3 regions of the Pseudarthrobacter siccitolerans genome follow, and region 1 is predicted to be linked to each of the others. Evidence: riboswitches for the same ligand, from Rfam matches in the RefSeq annotation. Region 1 holds a riboswitch; each other region holds the start of a gene.
The links. A riboswitch is a leader RNA that binds a small molecule or an ion and turns the genes downstream of it on or off. The one in region 1 is predicted to bind S-adenosylmethionine.
Positions count from the first base shown of each region.

Region 2: linked by a shared signal. The riboswitch ahead of QFZ36_RS04925 (aminotransferase class V-fold PLP-dependent enzyme) and the one ahead of QFZ36_RS10870 (DUF1737 domain-containing protein) in region 1 are both predicted to bind S-adenosylmethionine.
Region 3: linked by a shared signal. The riboswitch ahead of QFZ36_RS19760 (bifunctional o-acetylhomoserine/o-acetylserine sulfhydrylase) and the one ahead of QFZ36_RS10870 (DUF1737 domain-containing protein) in region 1 are both predicted to bind S-adenosylmethionine.

Region 1 is NZ_JAUSXB010000001.1:2,316,890-2,319,082, forward strand. Features, by position in the region: gene opgC (OpgC domain-containing protein) at 1-658, opposite strand, end outside; SAM riboswitch class IV at 1,012-1,126, shown strand; gene QFZ36_RS10870 (DUF1737 domain-containing protein) at 1,140-1,418, shown strand; gene QFZ36_RS10875 (rhodanese-like domain-containing protein) at 1,415-1,825, shown strand; gene QFZ36_RS10880 (O-succinylhomoserine sulfhydrylase) at 1,826-2,193, shown strand, end outside.
Region 2 is NZ_JAUSXB010000001.1:1,039,833-1,042,025, reverse strand. Features, by position in the region: gene QFZ36_RS04925 (aminotransferase class V-fold PLP-dependent enzyme) at 1-1,217, opposite strand, end outside; SAM riboswitch class IV at 1,253-1,366, opposite strand; gene hisN (histidinol-phosphatase) at 1,525-2,193, opposite strand, start outside.
Region 3 is NZ_JAUSXB010000001.1:4,264,742-4,266,934, reverse strand. Features, by position in the region: gene QFZ36_RS19760 (bifunctional o-acetylhomoserine/o-acetylserine sulfhydrylase) at 1-1,216, opposite strand, end outside; SAM riboswitch class IV at 1,262-1,377, opposite strand; gene QFZ36_RS19755 (VOC family protein) at 1,538-2,176, shown strand.

The DNA.
Region 1 (2,193 bases):
CCCAGTCCACGGCATCGTCCCCCGGATAGTACGGGGCGTAGGCCGCATCGGAGCCGTTCCACACGCCGTCACCGTTGGTATCGAGCAGGGCGAAGCCATCGCTGCCCGGCACAGGGGCGTTCCGGTGCCGGTCAAACGGATAGTCCTTCCTCAGGTACGGCTCCCACACCATCGGTGGGCGGCTGCCGTCGGTATCTTCAAAGGCTGCGGCGACGGCCTGGAAGGCGGACCGGTAAGCGGCAGGCTGCTGGCCCCACTCCACCCAGCTGGCATTCATGTCGGGGGCAAAGCGGATCAGCACCTGGCCCTTGAAGTCCGCCGTCAGCCTCCGCACGTCGCCGGCGAATGATGCGGCAGCTTCAGCGGTAACCTGGTCAAGCGGAACGTTGGGCTTCACCGTGAGCATCGCGTGGGCGCCCTGCATCCCGGACTGCTCCAGGAAGCCCCGGATGTCGTTCTCCTCCGATCCACGGAAGGGCAACGCGATGTCGTGCCCGAAAAGCGCCGGCGACGCGCCGAACCTCTCCGTAAAACCGGCCGCCGTGTCCTCGCCCCATTCGAGGACAGCGCCCAACAGCGGTTTGCCCTCACCCGGGAAGGTGTCTGCAGCATGGGCAGCTCCGGCGGGCAGCACCACTGCCAGGAGGGCAATCGTCACCGCGGCAAGAAGGGCAGCACCCCCGCGGACAGCCGACTGGCGGGTATGTTGTCCCCGGAAATTTTGCCAATGGAGTTGCGTGGGACGGCTCTCCAGCACGGCGGCTCGTGGCGTGCTGATGGGGACCCCCAGGAATTTTGCTCCGACGGCGCGGCGGCGCCCTGACAAGAACCCTATCTGGCGTGGAAAGCCGCGGCGGGCGTCGGTCGGCTTCGCTGCCCGTGGCGGTTCCCGCCGTCGTACGTTCCAGGAACCGCCGCGCAATCACCCAAGCTGCTTCAGCGGCGCTTCAGTTACGGAACATGACGACGACGGCGGTGCGGCCCCGCGCGCCAAGTGTTACGTTTTTGGGGAGTAATGAGTACCGGTGCCAAGCCCTGACTGGCCGGTCGGCAACCCTCCTTCCGCGGCGGGGTGCCTCAGGTGAATACTCGGCATATCGACCGATTCGAGCTGCAAGCGTGAGAGAAGGAGATCCGTCATGTCTGACGCACCTGCCCCTGAAGAGAAATTGTCCTACCGCCTCATCAGCGGGCCGGATGACCGTGCGTTCTGTGAGCGGATCTCGGCCGCGCTGGCAGAGGGGTATGTGCTGCACGGAAGCCCCGCAGCAACCTTCAACGGCAGCAGCGTCATTGTGGCCCAGGCTGTAGTCCTGCCGGCCGCCATCGCGTCCGCGGATGCCGCCGTCGCCACTGCCGTTGATGACCTTGAAGCAGCCAGCGAAGACCTCGAGTTCGACGGCGAGGGCCACGCATGAGCTATGCAGGAGACCTCACCCCCCAGGAAGCCTGGGACAAGCTGCAGCAGGGCGCCATCCTCGTGGACGTGCGCACCGAGGGCGAATGGGCCCACATCGGCATCCCCGACACAAAGGCCACGGACAATGATCCGCTGTTCATCCAGTGGACCTTCCCGGGCGGCATTCCCAACCCTGATTTCATCAAGGACCTGAGCCTGCAGGCCCCCGACAATCCTTCAACTGAGCTGCTCTTCCTCTGCCGCTCCGGGCAGCGTTCCATCGCTGCCGCAACCGCCGCCACGCAGGCCGGCTTCACCTCCTACAACGTGCTGGAGGGCTTCGAAGGCGAGCCGGACCGCTATGGAGAGCGCACCGTCAACGGCTGGAAAAACCGCGGCCTGCCAACCAACCTGGGAAAGAACTAAGTGACCTTCAACGAAGACGCCGCCGGCTGGAGCCCCGACACCCAGGCCGTCCGCGGCGGGCTGGACCGCACCAACTTCCAGGAAACCAGCGAGGCTGTGTTCCTGAACTCCGGCTTTGTGTACGAATCCGCCGCCGCTGCCGAACGGGCCTTCACCGGTGAGGACGAACGCTTCGTCTACTCCCGCTACGGCAACCCCTCCGTTGCTACATTCCAGGAGCGGCTCCGCCTCCTGGAGGGCACCGAAGCGTGCTTTGCGACGGCGTCCGGCATGTCCGCAGTTTTCACCGCCCTGGGTGCCTTGCTGGCTGCCGGCGACAGGGTGGTTGCCGCCCGCTCGCTCTTTGGCTCCTGCTTCGTGATCCTCAA
Region 2 (2,193 bases), 1.3 Mb from region 1:
GGCAGGCCCAGGCGCTTCAGTAGCGGGTGGGCGCAGAAGCGGCCGTCGCGCAGGCCCACGCCGTGCTCGGCGGACAGGTAGGCCGCCACCAGCCCGGCGTCGTAGCCTTCCACAGAAAAGTTGACCACGCCAATGGTGTCCGTATCCGGATTGGTGTCCTTGAAGATCTGGTGGACGGTCACACCGTCGATGTCCTGCAGGCCTTCCACCAGGAAGGACCGGATGGCGGATTCGTGGGCGTGCCACTGTTCCTGGTCCAGCCCGGCGATCACCTGGGTGGCGCGGGCCAGCGTGGCCGCGCCCAGGACGTTCGGTGAGCCGCCCTCATGGCGTGCCGGGCCGGTGGCCCAGCTGACGCCGTCGAGCCTTGCCTCCTTGACGGCGCCGCCGCCGGCGAGGTGCGGCGTTCCGGCGTCGAGCCAGTCCGCCCGCCCCACGAGCACGCCGGAACCGAACGGTGCGTAGAGCTTGTGGCCGGAGAAGGCGAGGTAGTCGACGTCGTCCGCGGCGATGTCCACGCGGCGGTGCGGGGCCAGCTGGGCGGCGTCCACCACGATCCGCGCGCCGTGTTCGTGGGCGAGCGCGGCCAGGGCGCGGATGGGAAGGATCTCACCGGTGACGTTGGACGCGCCGGTGACGGCGAGCAGGCTCACGCCGCCCTGCTCCAGTTCCGCCCGGACGGCCTCGATGGTGCCGGCGATGGTGTCGGCTGCAACGATGCTGCGGTGCGGGACGCCCTGCCACGGCAGCAGGTTGGCGTGGTGCTCGATGTCCAGGTAGAGGACGTCACCGTCGGGGTGCCCGTCTGTTGCGGGCAGGCAGCCGGCCAGCAGGTTGAGCGAATCGGTGGTGTTCCGGGTGAAGATCACGGAGTCGCCCGGACGGCCGCCCACGAACCCGCGGACGATGTCGCGTGCGTTTTCGTAGACCGAGGTGCTGATCTGGGACGCGTAACCCGCGCCGCGGTGGACGCTCGCGTAGAACGGCAGGATCTCGTTGAGGTACGCCGAGACCACCGAGAGCGCAGGAGCGGAGGCACCGTAGTCAAGGTTTGCGTAGCGGACATGGCCGCCATGGATCAGCGGCGCTTGGATCTCGGCGCCGGTGACGGCAGCAAGCGGCCGGCCGGCGGCGGCGCGGCGGGCATCAAAGGTGGTTCCAGGCTGGAGAATAACGGAACCGGCAGTGGCATTGGGGGAGACGGTGGCAGTTGTCACAGAGACCTCACTTCAAAAGGACTCCCACAGCCGGGAATCCGCGCTTGCCGCATCCGCTCCGGACCGGCCTGGTCGTCACCCGGGGCACCCCACCGCGGTTGGAGGGTTGCCGGCCAGCAAACCGGGGTTTCGCGCTGGCACTCGTGACCTGCTTAAGAGCGTAGAACATGGGGCGGGAAGGTTTGAAGCCGGGATAAATGTTAAGCGCTTTGTTACGCGCCGGCGGAGAAGGGCTTCTTTTGCCGAAGAAACGACGGCGGGCGCCTCCTCGTGGAGGCGCCCGCCGCTGATTCTTCGGTAACCTGCCTTACAGGAGGTCGTCCAGGTCCGGGTTCAACCTGCGCAGCACCTCGGAGTGCAGGATGGAATTGGTGGCCAGCGCGTTGCCGCCGAAGGGACCGTCTTCGCCTTCCAGGGACGTGAAACGCCCCCCGGCTTCCACCACGATCGGCACTAGAGCGGCCATGTCGTAAAGGTTCAGTTCAGGTTCGCAGGCGATGTCCACTGAGCCTTCGGCCACCATGCAGTAGGACCAGAAGTCGCCGTACGCCCGGGTCCGCCACACGTCCTCGGTGAGGCCCAGAAAGTTGTCAAGGCTGCCGCGCTCCTTCCAGCCGCCCAGGCTGGAGTAGGACAGGGAAGCATCGGAGAGCTTGGAGACGTTGGATACCCGCAGCCGCGTGGCCGCGGCGAGGGAACGGCCCATGTAGGCGCCCATGTCCTTGGCAGCCCACCAGCGCTTGCCCAGGGCCGGTGCACTGACCACGCCGACCACGGGCTCGCCCTCGTCCACCAGTGCAATCAGGGTGGCCCAGACCGGGACACCGCGGACAAAGTTCTTGGTGCCGTCGATGGGGTCGATGATCCAGCGCCGCGAGCCGTGGCCGGTACTGCCGAACTCCTCGCCGAGCACGGCGTCGCGCGGGCGGGAACGGGACAGCTGGCCACGGATGGCTTCTTCGGCGGCCTTGTCCGC
Region 3 (2,193 bases), 1.9 Mb from region 1:
CGGCAATTTCCTGCTGCTCCGGGGAGAGCTGGCTGTGCGTGGTCGACGCCGGATGGATCACCAGGGAGCGGACGTCACCGATGTTTGCCACGTGGGAGTGCAGCTCCAGGGCGTCCACGAAGCGCTTCCCGGCCTCGGCCCCGCCGGCCAGGTTGAACGACACGATGGCGCCGGTACCCTTCGGGCCGTACTTGCGGCCGCGCTCGTACCAGGGGCTGGAGGGCAGCCCGGCGTAGGCGACGGATTCGACGTCGTCCCTTCCTTCCAGCCACCGGGCAACGTCCACGGCGTTGGCCACGTGCCGTTCCACCCGCAGGCTCAGCGTCTCCAGTCCCTGGGCAATCAGGAAGGCGTTGAACGGCGACACCGCAGAACCGAGGTCGCGCAGCAACTGGACCCGGGCCTTGAGGATGTAGGACAGGTTGGCCCCCAGCGCTCCGTCTGTTCCGAGGTCGCGGGCGTACACCAGCCCGTTGTAAGTGGGGTCCGGGGTGTTGAAACCGGGGAACTTCTGCGGGTCCTTGCCGAAGTCGAACTTTCCGGAGTCCACGATCACGCCGGCGATGGCGGCACCGTGGCCGCCCAGGTATTTGGTGGCCGAGTGCACCACGATGTCCGCGCCCCATTCCAGCGGCCTGATCAGGTAGGGGGTGGACAGGGTGTTGTCCACGATCAGGGGCACGCCGGCGTCATGGGCAACCCGGGACACGCCTTCAATGTCCAGGACATCCTGCCGCGGGTTGGAAACCACCTCGCCGAAGAATAGCTTGGTGTTGGGCTGGACGGCGTCACGCCACTGGTCCAGGTTGTCCGGGTCCGCCACAAAAGTGACCGAGATGCCGAACTTCTTCAGGGTGTGGGCGAAGAGGTTGTAGGTGCCGCCGTAGAGGCTGGGGCTGGCCACGATGTGGTCCCCCGCCTCGGCGATGTTCAGGATGGCAAACGTCTCTGCGGCCTGCCCGGAGCTGAGCAGCAAGGCCCCCAGGCCGCCTTCAAGGCTGGCGATCCGCTGTTCCACGGCTTCCTGGGTGGGGTTGCCGATCCTGGTATAGATGGGAGCCAGCTCGGCAAGTGCGAAGCGGTTGGCAGCACTTTCCGCGCTCGGGAACACAAAAGACGTGGTCTGGTAGATAGGGAGGGCGCGGGCGCCAGTGGCGCTGTCCGGCTCCTGCCCAACATGGATCTGGCGGGTTTCGAAGGACCATCCGTTGGACAATTCAAGGCTCCTTTGACATGGGCCCGGTACGCTCGAAAGCACTGCGGGCCGCGCTTGCCATCCAGCCCATGCCGGACAGCCAGGTCCTCACCCGGGGCACCCCACCGCGGTTGGAGGGTTGCCGGCCAGCGAGCCGGGGCTTGATGCTGGCACTCATGACCTGAGCCCAGTGTAGGAACACGCACCCGGTGCCGGACAGGATTGTGACGAACATGGTCCAGAAGATTTCCGCGGGCCCTGGTTTATGGGGGTTCACCAGCGAAAATCCCAGTAAGGGTACCCTTAGCTGAGAGCCCGATCACAAAGTGCCAAGATGATGGCATGCGCATGGATCACGTCTCTTACGCCTGTGAACACGATGGCCTGGCGGCCACTACCGAACGAATTTCCTCTGCCCTCGGCGTTGAGGCAGTGAAGGGTGGGGTACACCCCCGGTTCGGCACCCGCAACATGATTATCCCGCTCGCCGGCCACAAGTACCTTGAAGTCGTGGAGGTCCTGGACCACCCTGCTTCAGACAAGGCCCCCTTCGGACAGGCTGTGCGTGCGCGGTCTGCTGCGGGCGGCGGCTGGATGGGCTGGTGCGTCGAAGTGGACGACCTCGCCCCGTTCGAGGAGCGGCTCGGACGCTCCGCGGTGAACGGCAACCGCAAGTTTCCGGACGGCCGCGAACTCGTCTGGCAGCAGATTGGCATCCTCGGCCTGATCGCCGACCCCCAGGTCCCCTACATGCTCAAGTGGGAGGGCGATCCGTCCCTGCACCCGTCCAATGCCTACGACAGCAACGTCAAGATGAGCTGCCTCACCATCGCAGGTTCGGCGGCACGCGTCACCGAGTGGCTGGGTGAGCCCGTGGAGAAGCCGCTCGAGGATGTGGCCGTTGATTGGGTGGCTCCGCACGGAACGCCCGGCATTCTGTCCGTCACCTTCGAAACCTCCACCGGAGCCGTCACCATCTAACCCTCCTTACGATGCCC